One region of the Bradyrhizobium paxllaeri genome, then DNA from elsewhere that is predicted to be linked to it. Evidence: predicted binding sites of a transcription regulator. Region 1 holds the regulator's gene; each other region holds the start of a gene.

Evidence for each region. Region 1 encodes PhoB, which activates phosphate uptake and scavenging genes when phosphate is short. Its sites were predicted from a motif close to TGTCATNNANCTGTCAT; they were not measured.
Region 2: LMTR21_RS27295 (UDP-2,3-diacylglucosamine diphosphatase) is a predicted target of PhoB. The motif match lies at 3,286-3,302, and genes of this name have one in related genera.
Region 3: LMTR21_RS32215 (esterase-like activity of phytase family protein) is a predicted target of PhoB. The motif match lies at 3,426-3,442, and genes of this name have one in related genera.

Annotation. Positions count from the first base shown of each region.
Region 1 is NZ_CP042968.1:7,737,649-7,744,973, forward strand. Features, by position in the region: gene LMTR21_RS37060 (IS110 family RNA-guided transposase) at 1-631, opposite strand, end outside; gene LMTR21_RS37065 (Hsp33 family molecular chaperone) at 716-1,717, opposite strand; gene argF (ornithine carbamoyltransferase) at 1,907-2,833, opposite strand; gene LMTR21_RS37075 (aspartate aminotransferase family protein) at 2,833-4,041, opposite strand; gene LMTR21_RS37080 (GcrA family cell cycle regulator) at 4,542-5,054, shown strand; gene phoB (phosphate regulon transcriptional regulator PhoB) at 5,229-5,933, opposite strand; gene phoU (phosphate signaling complex protein PhoU) at 5,945-6,661, opposite strand; gene pstB (phosphate ABC transporter ATP-binding protein PstB) at 6,673-7,325, opposite strand, start outside.
Region 2 is NZ_CP042968.1:5,714,176-5,721,500, reverse strand. Features, by position in the region: gene LMTR21_RS27315 (J domain-containing protein) at 1-569, opposite strand, end outside; gene LMTR21_RS27310 (Ldh family oxidoreductase) at 817-1,899, opposite strand; gene LMTR21_RS27305 (Lrp/AsnC ligand binding domain-containing protein) at 1,966-2,211, opposite strand; gene thiD (bifunctional hydroxymethylpyrimidine kinase/phosphomethylpyrimidine kinase) at 2,344-3,144, shown strand; gene LMTR21_RS27295 (UDP-2,3-diacylglucosamine diphosphatase) at 3,325-4,137, shown strand; gene LMTR21_RS27290 (glycosyltransferase family 4 protein) at 4,134-5,192, shown strand; gene LMTR21_RS27285 (threonine ammonia-lyase) at 5,246-6,235, shown strand; gene LMTR21_RS27280 (caspase family protein) at 6,313-7,325, opposite strand, start outside.
Region 3 is NZ_CP042968.1:6,748,849-6,756,173, reverse strand. Features, by position in the region: gene serA (phosphoglycerate dehydrogenase) at 1-40, shown strand, start outside; gene LMTR21_RS32220 (mucoidy inhibitor MuiA family protein) at 226-1,902, shown strand; gene LMTR21_RS32215 (esterase-like activity of phytase family protein) at 2,026-3,378, opposite strand; gene LMTR21_RS32210 (heme ABC transporter ATP-binding protein) at 3,507-4,307, opposite strand; gene LMTR21_RS32205 (FecCD family ABC transporter permease) at 4,304-5,395, opposite strand; gene LMTR21_RS32200 (heme/hemin ABC transporter substrate-binding protein) at 5,392-6,345, opposite strand; gene LMTR21_RS32195 (hemin uptake protein HemP) at 6,365-6,571, opposite strand; gene LMTR21_RS32190 (TonB-dependent hemoglobin/transferrin/lactoferrin family receptor) at 6,897-7,325, shown strand, end outside.

The DNA of each region.
Region 1 (7,325 bases):
GCGGCGGGACCGCCTGGCCTTGCCAATCCCGCTGCGCCGCCAGCCAGCTCAGCCAGTCGCGCCGCCGCGGGTTCCCGACCGCCATGCCCCGCAGGCGCAGCAGTGCCTTGATCCGGTTGGTGTGCGCGGTTTGCTCCTTGATCAGCCGGTCGCGTTCGCGGCTGCCGCGGCGCGCGTCCTCCTGTTCGGCGGCAGGCACCCGGACGATCCGCACCACCCGCGGCTCGCCGCGCAGATACGCCATCAGCGTGCGCAGCATCCGCTCGCCATCGATCCGGTCGGTCTTCACCCGCCGCGCCCGCTGGTCCACCGCAATGCTGGCGGGATCAAACACGTAGTTCGTGATGCCGGCCGCCAGCAGCAGCCGGTGCAGCCAGAACCCGTCGTAGCCCGCCTCGTAGCAGCTCGCCACCGCCGGAACGCCTCCCAGCGTTCGAGCCGCCCGCTCCCGAACCCGACCCACCAACGCCAACAGCTCGGCATGATCGCCACCCTCCAGCTTGTGGTGCGATATCTTGTCCTTGTCCGGGCTGTGCAGCGCGACCCGCCAGCTCCGCTGGCTCAGTTCGATTGCAACGAAAATTGTGCCAATATGCCCGGCGGTGGGCGCGGCTACGGTGGATGCTTGCATCTGACTCTCCGAGGGGTTCGAGTGTGGAAACCCAAACCTTATCGGAAAGGCCACGCTCACCGCCTCATGGAATCTACGACGCCGCTACTCCACGCCCGCTTCATGCGGCGTGAACTGGTAGACCGAGGAGCAGAACTCGCAGGTCACCACCACCTTGTCGTCCTTGACCATCTCGGCGCGATCCTTCGGCGCGAAGCTCTTCAGCATCGCCGAGACCGCCTCGCGCGAGCAGGAGCATTGCGCGCGCAAGGAGAGCGGCGTGAACACGCGCACGCCGCGCTCGTGAAACAGGCGATACAATAGCCGCTCGCCCGACAGATCGGGATCGATCAGTTCGACATCCTCGACGGTGCCGATCAGCGACTGGCCCTCGACCCAGGCATCGTCCTCGGCAACGCTATGCGTCACCGTGCCGTCAGGCGCATCGCCCGGATGCAGATCGGCCTGCCGCGCCCGCTCGGGCGACTTCGGCAGGAATTGCAGCAGCATGCCGCCGGCACGCCAGCGATGCTTGCCGCCGTCGCCGCCGCGCCACTCCTCGCCGACCGCGAGCCGCACGCGGGTCGGGATCTGCTCGGAGCGCAGGAAATATTCATGCGCGGCGTCTTCCAGGCTGCCACCGTCGAGCGCCACCAGGCCCTGATAGCGGCTCATGTCCGCGCCCTGGTCGATGGTCATGGCGAGATGGCCCTTGCCGAGCAGGGCGCCCGAACTCTGGCCGTCCTTCAGCCGCCGCGCGTCATAGCGCGCATAGGCGCGCAGCCGGTCCGGCGACTGGAAATCCACGATCAGGAACGATACCGGGCCATCGGTCTGCGTCTGCAGGATGAAGCGCCCCTCGAATTTCAACGCCGTGCCGAGCAGCGTCGCCAGCACGATCGCCTCGCCGAGCAATTTCCCGACCGGCGCGGGATAATCGTGCTTGGTCAGGATGTCGTCGAGCGCGGGGCCGAGCCGGGTCAGCCGCCCGCGCAGATCGAGCGAGGCGACCTCGAACGGCAGCACCGCGTCATCGACGGGAACAGATGAAGGCGCGCGAACGGGCGCCTCGGGTGTGATTTTGATGTCGGGGGAATCTGAGACCATGGCGCTCTATCTGGGGTCGGAAGGAGCAAAGCGAAAGGGGTGGTTCCTGTCGTCCCCGCCTCCGTGCGCGATCGCGCACTCGGCGCAGGGGCCCATAACCACCGATTTGAATTGCAGCAGAAAGCGTCTGCCACAGCATCTCATCGAGAGATCACGCGGTGTGGGTCCCTGCGTTCGCAGGGACGACAATTACGCCACTTCGTTGAAACACCAGGCCAGAATGCCCTTCTGCGCGTGCAGGCGGTTTTCGGCCTCGTCGAATACGACCGATTGCGGGCCGTCGATCACTTCATCGGTAACCTCCTCGCCGCGATGCGCGGGCAGGCAGTGCATGAAGATCGCGTCCTTGCTGGCCAGCGACATCAGTTTCGCGTTGACCTGATAGGGCTTGAGCACGTTGTGGCGGTGCTCGCCATCCTTGTCGCCCATCGAGACCCAGGTGTCGGTGACGACGCAATCGGCGCCGCGCACGGCGGCTTCAGGGTCGGTGCCGAGCACGATCGGCGCCTGCGTCGCCTTGATCCAGTCCTTCATCGCCTTGTTCGGCGCGAGCTGCGGCGGGGTCGCGACATTGAGCTTGAACTTGAAACGCTCGGCCGCATGCGCCCACGACGCCAGCACATTATTGTCATCGCCGGTCCAGGCCACCGTCCTGCCCTCGATCGGGCCGCGATGCTCCTCGAAGGTCATCAGGTCGGCCATCACCTGGCAGGGATGCGAGCGCCGCGTCAGACCGTTGATCACGGGCACGGTGGCGTGCGCGGCGAGCTCCAGCAGCGCATCGTGGTTGAGGATGCGGATCATGATCGCATCGACATAGCGCGACAGCACGCGCGCGGTATCGGCGATGGTCTCGCCGCGGCCGAGCTGCATCTCCGCGCCAGTGAGCATGATGGCTTCACCGCCGAGCTGGCGCATGCCGACGTCGAACGACACCCGCGTGCGGGTCGAGGGCCGTTCGAAGATCATCGCCAGCGTCTTGCCTTCGAGCGGCTTCTTGCCCTTCTCGTGCGCCTTCAGCTTCGCCTTCATGTCGGCGCTGAGCGCCAGCATGTTGCGCAGCTCCTTCGGCGGCAGCTCGTTGATGTCGAGGAAGTGACGGACGGATTTGCTCATCAGCCTGCCGCCTTCTTCAACTGCGTGGCCGACAGCGCGGCGCAGGCGCGCTCCAGCATCTGAACGGACTGATCGATCTCGGCCTCGGTCACGATCAGGGGCGCGAGGAAGCGCACCACATTGTCGCCGGCACCGACCGTCAGCAGTTTCTGGTCGCGCAGCGCATTGACCAGATCGCCCGAGGGCACCACGGCCTTGACGCCGACGAGGAGCCCCTCGCCGCGCACTTCCGAGAGCACGGCGGGATAGCGGTCGACCACGGAAGCGAGTTTCTGTTTCAACAGCAGCGACATTTTCTGCACGTGATCGAAGAAGCCGGGCTTCAGCATCACGTCGAGGACGGCGTTCGCGGCCGAAATCGCCAGCGGATTGCCGCCGAAGGTCGAGCCATGCGAGCCCGGCGTCATGCCGCTGGCCGCTTCCGCCGTCGCCAGCACCGCGCCGATCGGGAAACCGCCGCCGAGTGCTTTCGCCAGCGACATCACATCCGGCGTCACGCCGACGCGCTTGTAGGCAAAGAGATCGCCCGTGCGGCCCATGCCGGTCTGCACCTCGTCGAACGCGAGCAACAGGCCCTTCTCGTCGCAGAGCTGGCGCAAGGCCTTGAAGAAGGATTGCGGCGCCGAGCGCACGCCGCCCTCGCCCTGCACCGGCTCGATCAGGACGCCGGCGGTGTTCGGACCGATCGCCTTCTTCACGGCTTCCAGATCGCCGTGCGGCACCTGGTCGAAACCGTCCATCGGCGGACCAAAGCCTTCAAGGTATTTGGCGGAGCCGGTGGCCGCGAGCGTGCCCAGCGTGCGGCCGTGGAACGCACCCTCGAAGGTGATGAGGCGATAGCGCTCGGGATGGCCCTTGGAGAATTGATAGCGGCGGACGACCTTGATCACGCCCTCCATCGCCTCCGCGCCGGAATTGCAGAAGAACACGAAGTCAGCAAAGCTCTGCTCGCACAGCCGCGCGGCGAGCTTCTCGCCATCGGGCGACTTGAACAGGTTCGACATGTGCCAGAGCTTGGTCGCCTGCTCCTGCAGCGCCTTGATCAGATGCGGATGGCAATGACCCAGCGCATTCACCGCGACGCCCGAGGTGAAATCGAGATAGCGCTCGCCATTGGTTGCGGTCAGCCAGCAGCCCTCGCCGCTTTCGAAGCCGAGATCGACCCTGGCGAAGACGGGGAGCAGATGCGACGTGGCGCTATTGGTCATGGCAATCACAAAAGGTTTGCACTGAAGGTTTGACCGGCCGGGGACACGCAGGCAGTAGCGCGAACGCGGCAGCAGCCGGTCTGGCGAAAACGAAACGTGCCGCCTCTTAAGGGCGGCACGTGAGAGGTATTCTATGTAGGCCGGGAGCGCTGTCAACACGCCATGGAACGGCCTTTCCTGCAGTGCAAGATGCCGAAATCCGTAGGATTGCGGTGTGGTGTAAAACACGCAGTGAAAAGCCTAGATGTCGGAACATGTGGACGTTGGGGCGCGGACTCTTGCGCCCGAGTCACGCCATATTGTAGCGTTTGGGCTGTCGGGTACGACATCTCGTGCGGCAGTTCTGATCCCTAAGAGTCCATTTGTGCAGGCGTAAACGTTCGGGCGCTCTTTCCGCGCCCGGCGAGGGCTAAGGGATTCTGACCGCAGGGATTTTTGAGACGAATGACATCGCCAGCGCTGCCCTCGATTGGCCGGCGCGATGCGAAGGGAAGATTACGATGACGGTTTTAACCTGGTCCGACGATCGCGTCGAGCAGCTGAAGAAGCTCTGGGAAGCCGGATTATCGGCGAGCCAGATTGCCGCGGAACTCGGAAATGTGACGCGAAACGCCGTGATCGGCAAAGTACACCGGCTCGGCCTGTCCGGCCGCGCCAAGAGCCCCTCCTCGGCTGCTCCGCGGCAGCGCAAGGCACGCCCCGCCGCTCAGCAGATGATGCGGGTGTCGCGCCCGGTTTCGCGCGGCAACACCGCGCTGGCGCACGCTTTCGAGGTGGAGATCGAGGCCGATCCGATTGCCTTCGACAATGTGGTGCCGATGAGCCAGCGGCTCTCGCTGCTCGAATTGAACGAGGCGACCTGCCACTGGCCGGTCGGCGATCCCTCGAGCCCGGAGTTCTTCTTCTGCGGCGGCAAGGCGCTCACCGGCCTGCCCTATTGCGCGCATCACTCGCGCGTGGCGTATCAGCCGGCGGCCGATCGGCGGCGGCAGGCGCCGAAGCAGACGCGGTAAGGGGCGCGATTATCTCAACGTCGTCGTCCCTGCGAACGCAGGGACCCATAACCACAGGTGTTTGTGGTTATGCCTCGCTGGGGCTCCAGCGCATTTCAACAATCGAGATTAGTGGTTATGGGTCCCCGCGTTCGCGGGGACGACGGCTGAATGCGCCGAGATGGCAGCGAAGCCTTACGGCTCCACCTTCGCGAAGCGATCATCCAGCGCGTATCCCGCGCCGCGCACGGTGCGGATGGGATCCTGTTCCCGACCCGGATTGAGCAGCTTGCGCAGGCGGCCGATGTGGACGTCGACGGTGCGCTCGTCGATGTAGATGTCGCGGCCCCAGACGCTGTCGAGCAATTGCTCGCGGCTGAAGACGCGGCCGGGATGTTCGAGGAAAAATTCCAGCAGGCGATACTCGGTCGGGCCGAGGTCGATCTGGCGGCCGGAGCGCGCGACGCGGCGCTTCTCGCGGTCGAGCTCGATGTCGCCATAGGTGAGCACAGTAGCGAGCCGCTCCGGGCTTGCCCGCCGCAACAGGCCCTTCACCCGCGCCAAAAGTTCCGGCACCGAGAACGGCTTGACGATGTAATCGTCGGCACCGGTCGCAAGCCCGCGTACGCGCTCGCTCTCCTCGCCACGCGCGGTCAGCATGATGATCGGCAGTTGCTTGGTTTCCGGGCGGGCGCGCAGGCGGCGGCAGAGTTCGATGCCGGAGAGGCCCGGCAACATCCAGTCGAGCACGACGAGATCGGGCACGCGCTCCTTCAGCCGCGTATCGGCATCGTCGCCGCGGCCGACGGTCTCGACCTCATAGCCTTCGGCGTCGAGGTTGTAGCGCAACAGCGTGGTCAGCGCTTCCTCGTCCTCGACCACCATGATGCGTGCGCTCATTCTTGGTATCCTCAGCTATTCGGAACCGTGGAGGCAAACGTCGTCATGTCGCCCTTCGGGCGCTTGTCGAGCATCTGCTGGCCCTCGATCATGTAGAACACGGTTTCGGCGATGTTGGTGGCGTGGTCGCCGATCCGCTCGATATTCTTGGCGCAGAACATCAAATGAATGCAGAACGAGATGTTGCGCGGGTCTTCCATCATGTAGGTGAGCAGTTCGCGGAACAGCGAGGTGCAGATGGCGTCGACTTCCTCGTCGCCCTTCCACACCGCCATCGCCGCCGGCAGGTCGTGCGCCGCATAGGCGTCCAGCACCGACTTGACCTGCGACTGCACCAGATCGGTCATGTGCTCCAGGCCGCGCATCAGCTTCAGCGGCTGGAAATCGTTCTCCAGCGCCGCGACCCGCTTGCCCATGTTCTTGGCGAGATCGCCGATCCGCTCCAGATCGGTGGCGACGCGCATGGCGCCGACGATTTCGCGCAAGTCGATCGCCATCGGCTGGCGGCGGGCGATGGTCAGCACCGCGCGCTCCTCGATCAGGTGCTGCAGGCGGTCGATCTCGACATCGGTCGCGACGACGCGCTTGCCGAGTGAGACGTCCCGGCGGACCAGCGCGTCGACGGATTCGGTGATCATGCGTTCGACCATGCCGCCCATCTCGGCGACGAGGCGGGTCAGCTCCTGAAGATCGCTGTCGAACGCTTTGGCGGTGTGCTCGGAAGCCATCTGTTATCTCCTTAACCAAACCGCCCGGTGATGTAGTCCTGGGTACGTCGATCGCTAGGCGAGGTGAAAATCTTGTTGGTGTCGTCGAATTCGATCAGCTCGCCGAGATACATGAAGGCGGTCTTGTCGGAGACGCGGGCCGCCTGCTGCATATTATGGGTAACGATGGCGATCGTGTAGTCCTCCGCCAGTTCCTGGATCAGTTCCTCGATCTTGGCGGTCGAGATCGGATCGAGCGCCGAACAAGGTTCGTCGAACAGGATCACCTCAGGCCTGACAGCGACCGTGCGGGCGATGCAGAGCCGCTGCTGCTGGCCGCCGGAGAGCGAGAGGCCGCTGGCATTGAGCTTGTCCTTGACCTCGTTCCACAGCGCGCCACCGCGCAGCGCCTTCTCCACCCGGCCGTCCATTTCCGACTTGGAGATCTTCTCATAGAGTCGGATGCCGAAGGCGATGTTCTCATAGATCGTCATCGGGAACGGTGTCGGCTTCTGGAACACCATGCCGACCCGGGCCCGCAACAGATTGAGATCGAGCTTGGGGTCGAGAACGTTGGTCTGGTCCAGCAGCAACTGCCCGGTAGCGCGCTGGCCGGGATAGAGATCGTACATCCGGTTGAAGATGCGCAGCAACGTGGACTTGCCGCAGCCGGACGGGCCGATGA
Region 2 (7,325 bases), 2.0 Mb from region 1:
ATCGGCCCGAAACGGCCGATCGGCGCGGCGCCCACTTCCTTTGCTGCCGGCGCTGCGGAGGCCAGCGTGACCGTGCCGGTTGAAACCTCTCCACCGGGCGGCACCTCTCTACCGCGCGGGGCGTGGGCCTCGTCCTGCATCGGGGTGTCGGGCAGCAGCGCCAAAACTTCCTGCGCACGGCCGGTGGTTCTGTCGGTCAGCAATTCCGCGGCGCCGGGAGGGGGCGAGAAAAGCCCGAACAGGACGTAGCCGCCCACCAGCACCGCCGAAATGACCGAGGCCGCCATCGTGTTGGAGGCGAGCTTGTGCAGCCTCTCGTAGGTGTGCGTTGTCTTCGTCTCGGGGGGCGGCTGAAGCGCGATCGCGAGCAGTTCATCATAGGTCGCGCGCTGCTCGGTATCGTTCAGGATGTCATAGGCGCGCACGAGTTCCCTGAATCTCTGTGCCGCATCTGGATTGTCGGGATTAATATCGGGATGCGTCGCCTTCGCGGCCTTGCGGAACGCCGTCCGCAAGCCCTCGGCGTCATCACTCGGAAGCGCTCCGAGCAAATCGTACAGCGTCCCCATGGTGGTACTCGCGACTACTCCCCCCGGAACGTCCGCCGCCGCGGAACTCCCGATTGACGACGCCCCAGATAATGAAAAATATCAAGGCGGTAGAATGATCCTGTTATGGCAAAAGCGTGCCATGGTTAACGTCCATGACGTGCGTTGCGGTAAGGCAGTGCCGTTTTGCGTAGCAGGGTCGACTTCGCAAGGCTATCCGATGGGCCGGCCCGATGCCGGTCGGCGGCTTCGACCGCCAGCCGCAGGCCTAGTCTCCAAGCCGCGATATTCCGAGGTCGTCGGCGACCTGGTCCAGTGCGCGCAATAGCGCCGGGGCGACGGGAATTCCACCGCTCGTCCGCTTCATCCGCGTTTCGTGGCTGCGTTCGCCGGGCACCCAGATGCGGTCTACGCCCGGGATGCGCTCGCTGTTGCGGAAGTCGCGCACCAGCGCATCGACGCTTCGTTTGAAGATGGCGACGTCGCCGAAGGCTGCAATATTGATCGCGGCGATCGCCTGTCCGGTGTTGGTGACGCTATCGTCATCGTGGTTGAAGTCGATGACCTCGCTTCCCATCGCGGCGCCGCCGAGCGTGCCCGCGAGCAGGCCGATGATCATGGCTAGGCCGTAGCCCTTGTATCCGGCCTCCATGCCGCCGAGCGGCAGCAGCATGCCTTCGTCGGCGCGTTTCGGGTCGGTCAGGGGCTGACCTTTGCGGTCGATCATCCAGCCCTCCGGCATGGTCTCGCCGCGCAGCGCCTTGGCCTTCACCTTGCCGTAGGCCGCGACCGTCGTCGCCATATCGAGCACGATGGGGTTTTCGTCGCCGGCCGGAATCGCCGCCGCGATCGGATTGGTCGACAGCAGCATGTCGAGGCCGCCCCAGGGCGGAAGGTGATTGGCATTGCCGACCGCGAAATAGAGCCCGATCATGTCGTGGGCCAGCGGCATCGTGGCGTAGAGCGAGGCGGGGCCGGCATGGTTTGAGAACTGCGAGTTGACCCAGCCGATGCCGGTGCTGCGCGCCTTCTCGATCGCCATCCCGGCGGCGCGCTTCATGACGAGGTGGCCCATGCCGTTGTCGCCGTTCAGCACGGCCGTGCTGGCATGCTCGTGCACGATATGGATGTTCGGCCGCACATTGAAGCCACCGGCCTTGATCCGCCTGACATATTGCGGCAACCGGCTGACGCCATGTCCGTCCGACCCCTGCAGGTCGGCCGCCGCCATCAGCCCCGCGACCTCTGCGGCGTCAGTGTCCGGCAGGCCAACCGCGGTGAGCGCCTGCTGAATGAAGGCCTTCAGCCGGTCGAAGGTAACTGACGTCTCGGACAGGACGGGCACTCCCATAAGGCCCCCGGGCGTGGCCGCGCCGGGCGAAGTCGTCGGCGATTTTTTGGGCAGGCGGGGTTGCTGCTAGCCCGTGCCGAACGCCTTGAAGGTGATGATGGTGTGGGTGTCCTGGATGCCCGGAATCACCTGCACCTTCTCGTTGACGAAGTGGCCGATGTCGGTGTCGTTGTCGACGTAGAACTTGACCAGCAGATCGTAATCGCCGGCGGTGGAATAGATCTCCGAGGCGATTTCGGCCTCGGCGAGCGCATTGGCGACGGCGTAGGACTGGCCGAGCTTGCATTTGAACTGGACGAAGAAAGGAACCATCGCTGTCGTCTCCGAATAGATTGGCCCCAATAGGCCAAAAACCGCCGGTCATGGCAACCCGGCTTGCTGCCCGTGGCGGGGCGCGGTAGGACGATCCATGACCTCCAACACGCCAACTGCGCGAGACCTGCGGTGACGACGCCGATCGCCCTGACCATCGCCGGCTCCGATTCCTCTGGCGGTGCCGGTATCCAGGCCGACCTGAAGACGTTCGCTGCGCTGGGCGTCTACGGTGCCTCCGTGATCACGGCGCTGACGGCGCAGAACACCACAGGCGTCAGCGGCATCCATCAAGTGCCGGCAGAATTCGTCACCGCGCAGATCGACGCGGTGTTTTCCGATCTCGACGTCGGCGCGGTCAAGATCGGCATGGTGGCGCATCCGCCGGTGATCGATGCCATCGTCGCGGGACTTTCGCGCTGGTCGCCGAAGCACGTCGTGCTCGATCCCGTGATGGTCGCAACCTCGGGCGACCGGTTGCTCGCCGCGGAAGCCGTCGAGGCGCTGCGGACCAGGCTCATTCCGCGGGCGTCGGTGATCACGCCCAACCTGCCGGAGGCTGCGGCGCTGCTCGATGAAGCCGTGGCAACGGACGAAGCCACGGTCGAGCAACAGGGCAAGCGTTTGCTCGGGCTGGGGTGCAAGGCGGTGCTGATCAAGGGCGGCCACGGGCAGGGCGCTGAGAGCATCGACTATCTGATCGGCGCGAATGGCACGATCGCGCTGGCCGCGCCGCGCGTGGCGACGAAGAACACCCACGGCACCGGCTGCTCGCTATCCTCGGCGATTGCGGCGGGACTCGCGAAGGGCGAGGGCATGGAGACGGCCGTGCGTAACGCCAAGGCGTGGGTCACCGCCGCGATCGCAGCGGCAGACCGGTTCAGCGTCGGCCACGGTCACGGGCCGGTGCATCATTTTCACAAGTTTTATTGAGCTGTCTCCGTCGCCCTGCGTCCGCAGGGACGACGTCGAGATATCGCCGTTGCCGTGTCGCTTGCCTGTCGCATCGCGCTGCTATCCGCAAATCGCGGGGGCGCGACATTGATTCTCGTGGGGCTATGGGCCGCGTGAACTAGTCATCGCCCTGTCACAGAAATCTGTCAGGGGACAGGCATGGGTAGTGACGCCTTGAGTGAAGAAAGCCCGGAACGGCGCTTTCGTACCTTGTTCATCTCCGATGTCCATCTCGGGGCTCGCGGCTCGCAAGCCGATCGATTGCTGGACTTTCTCAAGACCCACGACGCCGACACGATCTATCTGGTCGGCGACATCGTCGATGGCTGGGCGCTGAAGTCGAGCTGGTACTGGCCGCAATCGCATAACGACTTCGTGCAGAAGATGCTGCGCAAGGCGCGCAAGGGCGCCAAGGTCATCTACGTGCCCGGCAATCACGACGAATTCCTGCGTAACTATTACGGCACCCATTTCGGCGGCATCGACGTGGTGGAAAACACCATTCACGAGGGCCTCGACGGCAAGCGCTACCTCGTCATCCATGGCGACATCTTCGATCTCGTGGTGCAGAACGCGCGCTGGCTCGCCCATCTCGGCGACAAGGCCTACGACTTCGCCATCCAGATGAACCGTCTCGTCAACTTCTTCCGGCGGATGTTCGGCGTGCCCTACTGGTCGCTGTCGCAATGGGCGAAGCTGAAGGTCAAGAACGCCGTGAACTATATCGGCGCGTTCGAACAGACGCTGGCCGGTGAAGCGCGACGGCACGGCGCCGACGGCGTGATCTGCGGCCACATCCACTACGCCACCATCCGTGACGAGCACGGCATCCGCTACATGAATTGCGGCGACTGGGTGGAGAGCTGCACGGCGCTCGCCGAGCACGAGGACGGGAGGTTCGAGATCATCACCTGGACCGATCCGCAGCGAAGGGCCGCGCCGGTTCCCCGCGTCGCGGCGCGCGCCGCATGACGCATATCCTGGTCGCAACCGATGCGTGGCATCCCCAGGTCAACGGGGTGGTGCGCACGCTGACCGCAATGGCGGAAGCGGCCAGGGGGCTTGGCATCGAGGTGAGTTTCCTGACGCCGCAATCGTTTCGCACCTTTGCGATGCCGAGCTATCCCGACCTGCGGCTGGCTCTGCCGTATCCGGCAAAAATCGCGCGACTGATCAAGGCGGCAAAGCCAGACAGCATTCATATCGCGACCGAGGGCCCGATCGGGCTTCTCGTGCGGCGCTATTGCCGCAAGCATGGTTTGCGGTTCACCACCAGCTTTCACACCCGGTTTCCCGAATACGTCTCGGCGCGCTCGCCGATTCCGGAATCATGGGTGTGGAAGGCGCTGCGCTGGTTTCATCGGCCGAGCCGGGCGGTGATGGCGGCGACGCCGGCGCTGGCGGCCGAATTGCGGACGCGCGGCTTTCGCAACGTGGTGCTGTGGTCGCGCGGCGTCGACACCTCGCTATTCCATCCCCGCAGTACCGATCTCTGCCTGCCGATGCCGGTCTATCTCTGCGTCGGCCGGATCGCGGTGGAGAAGAATCTCGAAGCCTTCCTCGACCTCGATTTGCCCGGCACCAAGCTCGTCGTCGGCGATGGACCGGCCCGGATGGCGCTGGAGCGGAAATATCCTGATGCCGTGTTCCTTGGCGCAAGGCACGGCGAGGAATTGGCCGAAATCTACGCCGCCTCCGACATTTTCGTCTTTCCCAGCCGAACCGACACGTTTGGGCTGGTGCTGCTGGAGGCGCTGGCCAGCGGCCTGCCGGTCGCGGCCTTTCCTGTCACCGGTCCGCGCGACGTGATCGGCTCGGCGCCGGTTGGTGTGCTGAGCGAGGATTTGCGGGCCGCCTGCCTGGAGGCGCTGCAGATCTCGCGGGAAGATTGCGTCGAATTCGCCGCCGCCCATACCTGGCAGGCCTCCACGCGGGTTTTCATCGAGCATGCCCTGAATTCCCGTCCCATCGAATCGGAGGGCGACGCGGCCGAATTTGTGGCGGAAGACCCGCATTTCGCCGCCTGATATCACCTGAATGCGTCTTGCCGGGCTATCCGCTAGCGCGATACAACATGCGCATGACGGAAAAAGCCTCAACGGCACCGGTCGGTGCTGCAGATATCGATGCGGCAGCGCGGGTAGTTGCGCCGTTCGCAGTACGCACGCCGCTCTTGTCGTTCCCCGTTCTCAACGAGCGCGTCGGGACCAAGGTCTTTCTGAAGCCAGAGATGCTGCAGCGGACCGGATCGTTCAAGTTCCGCGGCGCCTTCAACAAGCTGGCCTCGATCCCGCAGGACAAGCGCGGCGGCGGCGTCGTCGCGTTCTCTTCCGGCAACCACGCCCAGGGCGTGGCGGCGGCGGCGCAGATCCTCAACATGCAGGCGACCATCGTGATGCCTGCGGATTCGCCGGTCACCAAGCGCGAGCGCACCAAGGGCTACGGCGCCGAGGTGGTGCTCTACGACCGCGACAAGGAAGACCGCGAAGCCATCGCCAACGGCATCGCCAGCAAGCGCGGCGCGACGCTGGTCCGCCCCTATGACGATCCCTTCGTGATCGCGGGGCAGGGCACCGCGGGCCGCGAGATCGCCGAGGACATGGCGGCGCTCGGACTCAGCCCCGATATCGTGGTGGCCCCGGCCTCGGGCGGCGGGCTGATCGCCGGCGTCGCGACCGCGGTGAAGTCGAAATTCCCGCAGGCGCAGGTGATCGTCGCCGAGCCGAAGGATTATGACGATCACGGCTTGTCGCTGCGCGCCGGTCATCGCGAGGCCCATCACGCCGCCGGCCGCACCATCTGCGATGCGCTGATGGCGGCGATGCCGGGCGAACTCACCTTTTCGATCAACAGCAAGCTGCTCGCGAACGGCGTGACTGCGTCCGATGAGGAAGTCGGCGCGGCGGTCGCCTATGCCTATCGCGAATTGAAACTGGTGGTCGAGCCCGGCGGCGCCGTCGGCCTCGCCGCGCTGCTGGCCGGACGCATCGACGCCAAGGGCAAAAACGTCGTCATCGTGCTGTCCGGCGGCAATGTCGACGCGGACCTGTTCGCCAAGCTGGTGGCCTGATCAGGCTCTCTTAAAATTTAGATCCGGGCAGAGCATGTGCTCTGCCCGGATCTTTCATTGCGCACGAATTGTTTGCGTTAGCGCCTGAAGCCGCCGCCACCCATTCTGCCGAACGAGCCCCCACCGAACGAACCGCCACCGAACGAGCTGCGGGACGGACCTGCGGCGAAGCGGTTGAAATTCCCGCCGCCCATGCCGCCGCCGTTGAAATGCCGCGGCGCGGTGGCGAAAGCAGGCCTTCTGGCGATCATGGGCCGGGAGGTCATCATGGGCTTGTTGGCGAACCGCGTCGGACCGCGGTTGAACCTGCCGGGAGAGGTGGCGATCTTGCCGGCATTGCCGACGTTGTTGACGGAGCCCGGCTTGAACTTCCCAGGCAGGGTCGTGACCTTGCCCATGTTGCCGTTGATATTGCCGCCATTGGCCGGGTTCATGCCCTTGGCGGGAAGTGTGACGATCTTCGAGGGCATGTGACCGTGGCCGAAATTGCCACCAAGGTGGCCCTTGGAGATGCCAAGGGTGGACACGTTGCCGATATGGCCCGGCTTGAACGTCGGCGACTGCTTCGCCAGATGCGTGAAGTGCATCATCGGCACGGCCTTCGGCGCGGCCTGCAGCTTCAGCGCGGACTTGGCGTAAGCACTGCTCGAATAATTGTCATAGAAGGTCTTGTAGGCGAACGGCGAGTTGGCCACGACCGCCTTGTGCCACGCCGTCGCCACCCGCAGGTTGCCGAGCAGCAGGCGGACGTGGTCGCACAGCGGATCGTGCGGGTAGAGCCGGATGAACTCTTCATAGTATTCGGGCGAGCCTTCCGACAGCACGTAGTCGTAAGCCTGGCGCGCCGAGCGCGACGGCAGGTTCGACGCGACCTGCATGATCGGGCGGCGATCCGGCGCGCGGCCTGCGGCAACCGCGGTATCGCCGAAGAAGTAGAAGTCGCTTGTCAGCGAGGAGCTCTCCCACGGCGTCTGTCTGCCGGAGGTGGTGTTGTTCACCTCGAGTCGGACGCGCTTGAACAATTGCTCGATCGGCAGGTTCGGCTCGCGTGCGATATCGAGAAACGCTCTCGTGTATGGGCTGTGCTTGC
Region 3 (7,325 bases), 990 kb from region 1:
GCTGCCGCAGGTGAAGCAGGCCAAGGCGCTGGCGTTCTAAAGACGCGTCAGTTTTTCTCTCCCCGAAGAGGGTGTTTCTGGTTCGCCGCGGTCCTGCCGCGGCGAAGCTGCATGGAAGCCTCAAATCTCGATCGAACCGGTTTCCTGCTCCCTGCGTCTCATGACCGGGGGTGATGGGCAGTTGTTTGCGCGTCGCCATCGGGCGACCGGTTCAGGAGAGAATCCATGAGATTGAAAGCGAACGGTTTTTTCACGGCGAGCATCGCCGTGCTGGCGGCGTTTGCCGCCGGCGGGGCCCGCGCGGCTGACGTGGCCGCCAGTTCGGTGGTGGACGCGGTGACCGTCTATCCCGACGGCGCCAGCGTGACGCGCCTGGTCACGGTCGACCTGCCGGCCGGCGAGAATTCCGCTGTTCTGAAGGATTTTCCGCTGACGCTGGATCCAACGTCACTGCGGGTCGAGGGTGAGGCCGGTGCAAAGCTCACGATCGGCGCGATCGACGCCAAGCCGCCGCGCGCGGCGCTGCCGGTGAACCTGCCCGAACTTGACAAGCGCATCGAGGCGCTGAAGGACGAGCGTGGCAATCTGCAAGGCGCGATCGATGCGGCGAACGCACGGCGCAAATTCGCTGAGCGTTTTGCCGATGTTTCGCCCGCCGGTATCGGCGAGAAGGGTGAGGCACGACCGATTTCCGAATGGCGTACGGCCTTTGCCGCGGTCGGCGACGAAATCGCCAGCGCCGACGCCGCCATTCGCGACGCCCAGCGCAAGCAGCGCGAACTCGACCGCGAGATCGCCCGGCTCGAACAGGACAAGGCGAAGAAGCCGCCGAACAAGCTTGAGGTGCGGATCGAACTCGCGGCCGCGGCCGCCACCAAGGCGACGCTGCGGGTGACCTATGCGGTCCGCAACGCGCGCTGGACCCCGCTTTACGACGCGCGTCTCGACTCCGGCGCCAGGGATCGCAAGCCGGCGCTCGAACTGGTGCGCCGTGCCGAAATCACGCAGAACACCGGCGAGGACTGGTCGAATGTCGCGCTCGCCGTTTCCACCGTGCGAACTGCCCGCGGCGGCAGCGCGCCCGACCTGAAGTCGCTGGTCGTGCAATACCCGCAAGTACCGCGTCCGATGGCGGCAGCGTCCGCCTCGGATTCTGCGGCGGCACCAGCCATGGAGAGGATGAGGCAGTTCCGCCTTGGCGCGGGGAAGAGCGATGAACTCGTGATGGAGAGGGCGGCCGAGCAACAGGCCGTGGCTGATGTCAGCGGCTTCCAGGTGGTGTTCAAGATTCCGGGGCGCGTCAGCCTCGGCGCCAGCGAAGGCGCAAAAAGCCTGCGCGTCTCCAGCGCGACCATCGCGCCCGATCTGGCGGTGCGTGCGGCGCCGGTGCTGGACCCGACGGCGTTCCTCGAGGCGAGCTTCAAGCAGAACGAGGATGCGCCATTGCTGCCCGGCCGGGTTTCGATCTATCGCGACGGCGTCTTCGTCGGTCGCGGCCAGATGGCTGCCGCGGCCAAGGACGAGACCGTGCGGCTCGGCTTCGGCGCCGACGACAAGATCAAGATCGAGCGCAACGTCCTCAAGCGCAACGAGGGTTCGGCCGGCCTGATCATGACGACCTCGAAGACCGACGAGCGGGCGTTCAAGACCACGGTGCGCAACGGTCATGATTTCCCGATCCGGATCGCGATCGAGGACCAACTGCCGGTCAGCGAGAACGAGGAGATCCAGGTCGAGATGCTGTCCTCCACGACGCCGCCGTCCGCGACCAATGCGCGCGACCGGCGCGGCGTGCTGGAGTGGGCGTTTGAGGCCAAGGCAGGCGAGGTGAGGGACATCAACTTCGCGTGGCGGATTCGCTGGCCCAAGGACAAGGGCGTCGTGATGGTGCCGGCGGGGTAGGGCGGCGTCGTTCGGTCACGGAAGGAGCCGTCATTGCGAGCGCAGCGAAGCAATCCACATTCCCGCGCGGGGATAGATGGATGGCTTCGTCGCTTTGCTCCTCGCAATGACGGCGAGAGACCCTCACTTCGCCTTCAAAAACTCAGCCACTTCCAGCAGCACGAATTCATTGTCGTCGGCCTTGTTGGGATCGCGGCTCGACGAGAACGGCAGGTTGTTGTCGTTGCCGACGATGATGTGCGTGTCGTCGACGCGATCGACGTTCTCGATGGTGAAGAACGGGAAGGTCAGCACGCCGTCGTTGAGCGGCTTGCGCGCCTTCTTCTCGGGATCCCTGATCTTCATCAGGTCGATATAGGCGATCTTGCGCACGGGCTTGCCGGCATTGGCGTCGGAAAGCTCGACCTTGTAGACGCGCTTGAACTTGGCGAGATCGGGAAAGCAGTTCTCGCCGCGCTGGCCGGCCGGGCAGGCCTTGTCGGCGGTGCCTTCGCCATTGTCGCGCTCGATGATCAGGCCGGTTGATCCGTCGATCATGTTGAAGTCGCCGATGGCGTTGCCATTCTGCTCAAACACGTAAGTCCAATAGCGGCCGGTGAATTTTTCGGCGGCGACGTCGAATTCGAGGATGCGCGACGCTTCCTTGCCGTCGACCTTTTCAACGTCCTTTTTCTCGGCGTCCCAGAGCGGGCCTTCGAGCAGGCCGTAGAGGAATTTGCCGTCCTTCGAGGCGGCAAAGCCTTCATAGCCCTTGGAGCGGCGCAGGTTGACGGTGGTGTAGCTCGCGCCCGGCGTCGCCGGCGACTGCACCGACCAGTGATCCGGCGAGCGCACCGGCTTGCCGTCGGCAGTGGTCTCGAACACGGCCAGGACCTTGCCGGTCTTGTCGGCCTTCAGCACATAGGGGCCGAACTCGTCGCCGATCCAGAAGGTGTCACCAATGATCTGAAAGCCTTCGGTGTCGAAATCGGCGCCGGTGAGATAGCGCTTTGCAGTGTCCTCATGCACGATGCGGAACGGCACCTTCTTGTCGGGATCGTGCAGGAAGATGGTTTCCTGCCGCTCGATCTTGCCGCTGGCCCAGTGGATCTTGTGGCGGTTGAGGTACAACATCGAGTCGGCCGAGTTGTAGCGCGAGCCCATGCCGTTGTCGGTGAGCACCCAGAACGAGCCGTCCGACATCACCTTGATGCCGGAATGGCCCTGCAGCGGTTGCCCCTTGAACGGCAGCGAGACGCCAGTCGGCCGCTCATAGGACTTGCCCATCACGGTGCCCACGGCATCGGTGCGCTTGCCGGTGGTGTATTTGCCCGCGGTCTTGAGATCATCGGGCGCGTCAGTGGGCGCGTCGATGAAGCTCTGCGCCGGCAGCACGGCGTGGCCCTTCAGTGTGGCGGGAAACTCGCCTTCGCCTTGCGCGAAGGCGGCACTGACCAGAAAGACTGACGCAACGGAGCAGAGCAATGACACGCGCATGGCGGATCTCCTTGTGATGACGATGCGCCGTGTCTTGCGGAGCGGCTGTTACAGCCGGCTGACAGTTTCATGAACGGCGTGTGACGCCGTTGGATAAGGCTGCGGCCTTATGCCGTCAGAGCCGGTTTCTAGGGCGATGCTGCCGGCCGCATGGTCTGCGGCAGCAGGAACGGCACGCCCTGCTCGGTGTAGTCGATCGTCACATCGACCTCGAAAATCCGGCGGATGGTCTCGGCCGTGATCGCTTCGCTGCGCCCGCCGTCGACGGCGAGCCGGCCTCGGTGCAAGAGCACGATGCGGTCGGCGAAGCGCATGGCGAGATTGAGATCATGCAGCACGGCGATCACGGCGGTGCCGTTCTGCGCGCGCTGTTTCGCCGTTTCCACCAGATCGATCTGATGGCGCATGTCGAGGCTGGAAGTCGGCTCGTCGAGCAAGAGAAGGCCGGGACCATGCTGCGCCTCGCCGCAGGCGAGCTGCACCAGCACGCGGGCGAAATGCGCGCGCTGCTGCTCGCCGCCGGAGAGCGTCGGCAATTGCCGCTGGCTGAAATGCGAAAGGCCGACCTCGCCGAGCGCCGCGTCGACCAGCGGCTGGGCGGTGGCGCGACCGGCATCGCCCGCGCCCATATGGACGATTTCCTCGACCGTGAACGGGAAGGTGACGTTGACGTGCTGCGACAGCATCGCACGGTGAAACGCGAGTTGGCGCGGCGGATAGAGGCGGATGTCGCGCTGCTTCAGCCTGACCTCTCCCCGTGTCGGGCGAAGATCGCCGGACAGCATCCGCAGCAGCGTCGATTTACCGGCGCCGTTGGGGCCGACGATGGCGACCATCTCGCCCGCCTTGATCTGCAGATCGATGCCGTCGACCAGCGTGGCGCCGCCGACCACCATCGAGACGGACTGTGCTTCGAGAAGGGCGGTCACAGCGAGACCAGCCCGCGCTGGCGCAGCAGCATGCCCAGGAAGAACGGCGCGCCGATCGCGGCGGTGAGAATCCCGATCGGCATTTCCGCGGGCGCCACGATGGTGCGGGCCAATGTATCCGCGCCCGTCATCAGCACCGCGCCAAACAGCATCGAGGCCGGCAACAACAGACGGTGCGCCGGTCCAATCACCAGCCGTAGCAGATGCGGCACCACGATGCCGACGAAGCCAACGACGCCGCAGACGGAGACGGCAACGCCGGTCATTGCCGACACCAGCACGATTGAAATCCGCTTCAGCCGTTCGACGTCGACGCCGCTGTGGAACGCCTCGGCTTCGCCCAGCACGAGCACGTCGAGCCCGCGCGCGATCGAGAAGCAGGCGGCCAGCGCTATTCCCAGCACCGGCGCCAACGCGGCGAGCTTCGGCCAGGTCGCGCCGCTGAGCGAGCCCAACAGCCAGAAGGTGATGTCGCGCAACTGGCGGTCGTCGGCGATGAAGACCAGAAGCCCGATGCCGGCATTGGCGATGGCGGCGATCGCAAGGCCGGCCAACAGGAAGATCGCAATCGAGGTACGTCCGGAGCGGCTCGCGATCGAGTAGAGGATGATCGTTGTCGCCAGCGAGCCAACGAAAGCCGCGACCGGCAGCAACTGGTTCTGCATGAAGTGCAGGCTCGCGCCGAACCGGCTGTCGGTGATGACGATAGCGGCCGCGGCTGCGAACGCGCCTCCAGAGGAAACGCCAACCAGCGCGGGATCGGCGAGCGGGTTTCGAAACAGCCCCTGCATGATTGCACCGGAGGCCGCGAGCAGCGCGCCGATCATAGCCGCCGCGGCGATCCGCGGAATCCGGATCGACCACACGACGAGCTGGTCGCGCGCCAGCGTCGGCGACGGCACGGCGTCCGGCCACAGGCCCAGGGCGGCGGGCAGCCGTGCAAGCGGAATTCCGGCTGCTCCTACGGTGAGGGCGATCACGGCCGTGCCGGCAAGTGTTGCGAGCAGACAGACGATGGCGAGGGAAGCGGACGGGCGAAACGCATATCCGGCACGACGCCGCGAGCCGGCTCCGGTCAACGCCGTCATGACCGGCAGTTGGCCGTCAGCGCCGCCGGCGCAAACTTCTCCGCCTGCGGCGCCAGCGCCGGATAGAGCTTGACCGAGAGATCGCGCGCGGCTGCCGCCGTGCGCGGCCCGAAGCCGAGCAGATAGAGGCCTTCCATCGAGATGAAGGCCTTGTTGGCCGCAGCCGGCGTCAGCGCGAAGGCGGGATGGACGTAGACGGCTTCGGCGTCCAGCGAGTCCTTGCCACGCTGGATCGAGAGAACGACGTCCGGTTTGGCCGCGACGATCGCCTCGTCGTTGATGGGCTTGTAGCCCTCATAGCCGTCGATGGCGTTGACGCCGCCGGCTAGCGCGATGATCTCGTTTGCCGCGGTGTTCTTTCCGGCGGCCATGGCGCGACCGTTCAACAGCGACATCACGAACATCACGCGGACGGGTTTGGTCACCTTGGCGCGCAGCTCGCGCAGTTGCGCCAGGTCGCCGGAGACAGCCGCGGTCAGACATGCGGCGCGGCTGTCCGCGCCCATGGCGTGGCCGACCAGCTTGATCTTCTCGATCAGGCCCTGTTCGGAGAAGGTCTCGGGCACCAGCACCAGCGGCACCTTGGCCGCGTCGAGCACATCCATGGTTTCCTTCGGCCCGGACCCCTGCACGGCGAGCACCAGCGAAGGATTGAGACCCAGCACGCCCTCGGCGGAAAGCTGGCGCATGTAGCCGACATTCGGCTTGTCGCGCAGCGCCGCAGCCGGATAGAGGCTCGTCGAATCGACGCCAGCGAGACGGTCCTCGAAACCGAGCGCATAGAGAATCTCGGTGATGGCACCGCCGATCGAGACGATCCGCCCAACGTCGCCGATCGTGACGTCGCGGTCGCGGGCATCGTGCACCGTGATGCCGGCAGCGAGCGCGACGCTGCCGAGCAGGAAGCAGCCCGCAGCGGCCGTCAACGCGAGCGTGCGACAAATTGTCATTGCGGGTTTACCTGGTCGGTCACTTGGTCAGGATCAGTTTGTTCTGCGATGTCAGCCGCAGGCGATAATTCTCCTCGCCATGCGCGATGATGATCTCGCGCTCGCTGGCGAACAGTTCGCGGCTGTCGATCCGGTTGCCGTTTACAACGAGAGATCTCGTCGCGGCAGCGGAATTTGCCGATTGTGTTCGGGCCTCTCCGAGCTTGCTTCCCCCTGCTGTAGACATTTCGCGTCTTGGTGCCCCGAAAAATTCAATCGATCTAAGCTTGTACCGTTGGGCAGGGCTGCAATCCAACCACTGCACTTTACAATCGATATAAAGTGCCCGATGGCATTATTGACCGTTCCCGGAACGCGGCGTAACGAAGATGAATGCGACACGTGCGGGGGTGCCCGGTCGCGACAATTGGTAGCCAGCAAGCAGCCGTTCATCACCACGGCGCCCGCCAGCCAGACCCAAGAGACAGATAACAGGTTGGGGCAGTATGGCTTTCGGGGCTAGGTATTCGCGCGCCTTGGTTTTGGGCGCGTCGGCATTTTCGTTCGCAGTGATGTCGTCAAGCGCAGCGTTCACGCAGGCGCTCGAAGCGGAGGCCGTCACGCGGTCTGCCGAGCAAAAGAAGCAGAAGCAGGCCAAGCGCCAGCAAGCCAAGCCGCAGCAGGATACTCAATCGGCGGCGATGAATGCGCACGCGCAGGCTGGCGTTGCGCCGGTGCAATCGCTCGATACGATTACGGCAGTCGCGACCAAGACCAACGAGCGCGCGATCGATTCGCTGGCGCCGGTGAGTTCTGTGTCGATGGAGCAGATCCAGGGCCTGCAGCCGAACCGGCTGTCCGACGTCTTCTATAGCGTGCCCGGCGTGTCCTTCCAGGAGCGCGGCGACGATCCCTCGACCGTGATCAACATCCGCGGCCTGCAGGATTTCGGCCGCGTCGCGGTCGTCGTCGACGGCGCGCGGCAAAACTACCAGCGTACC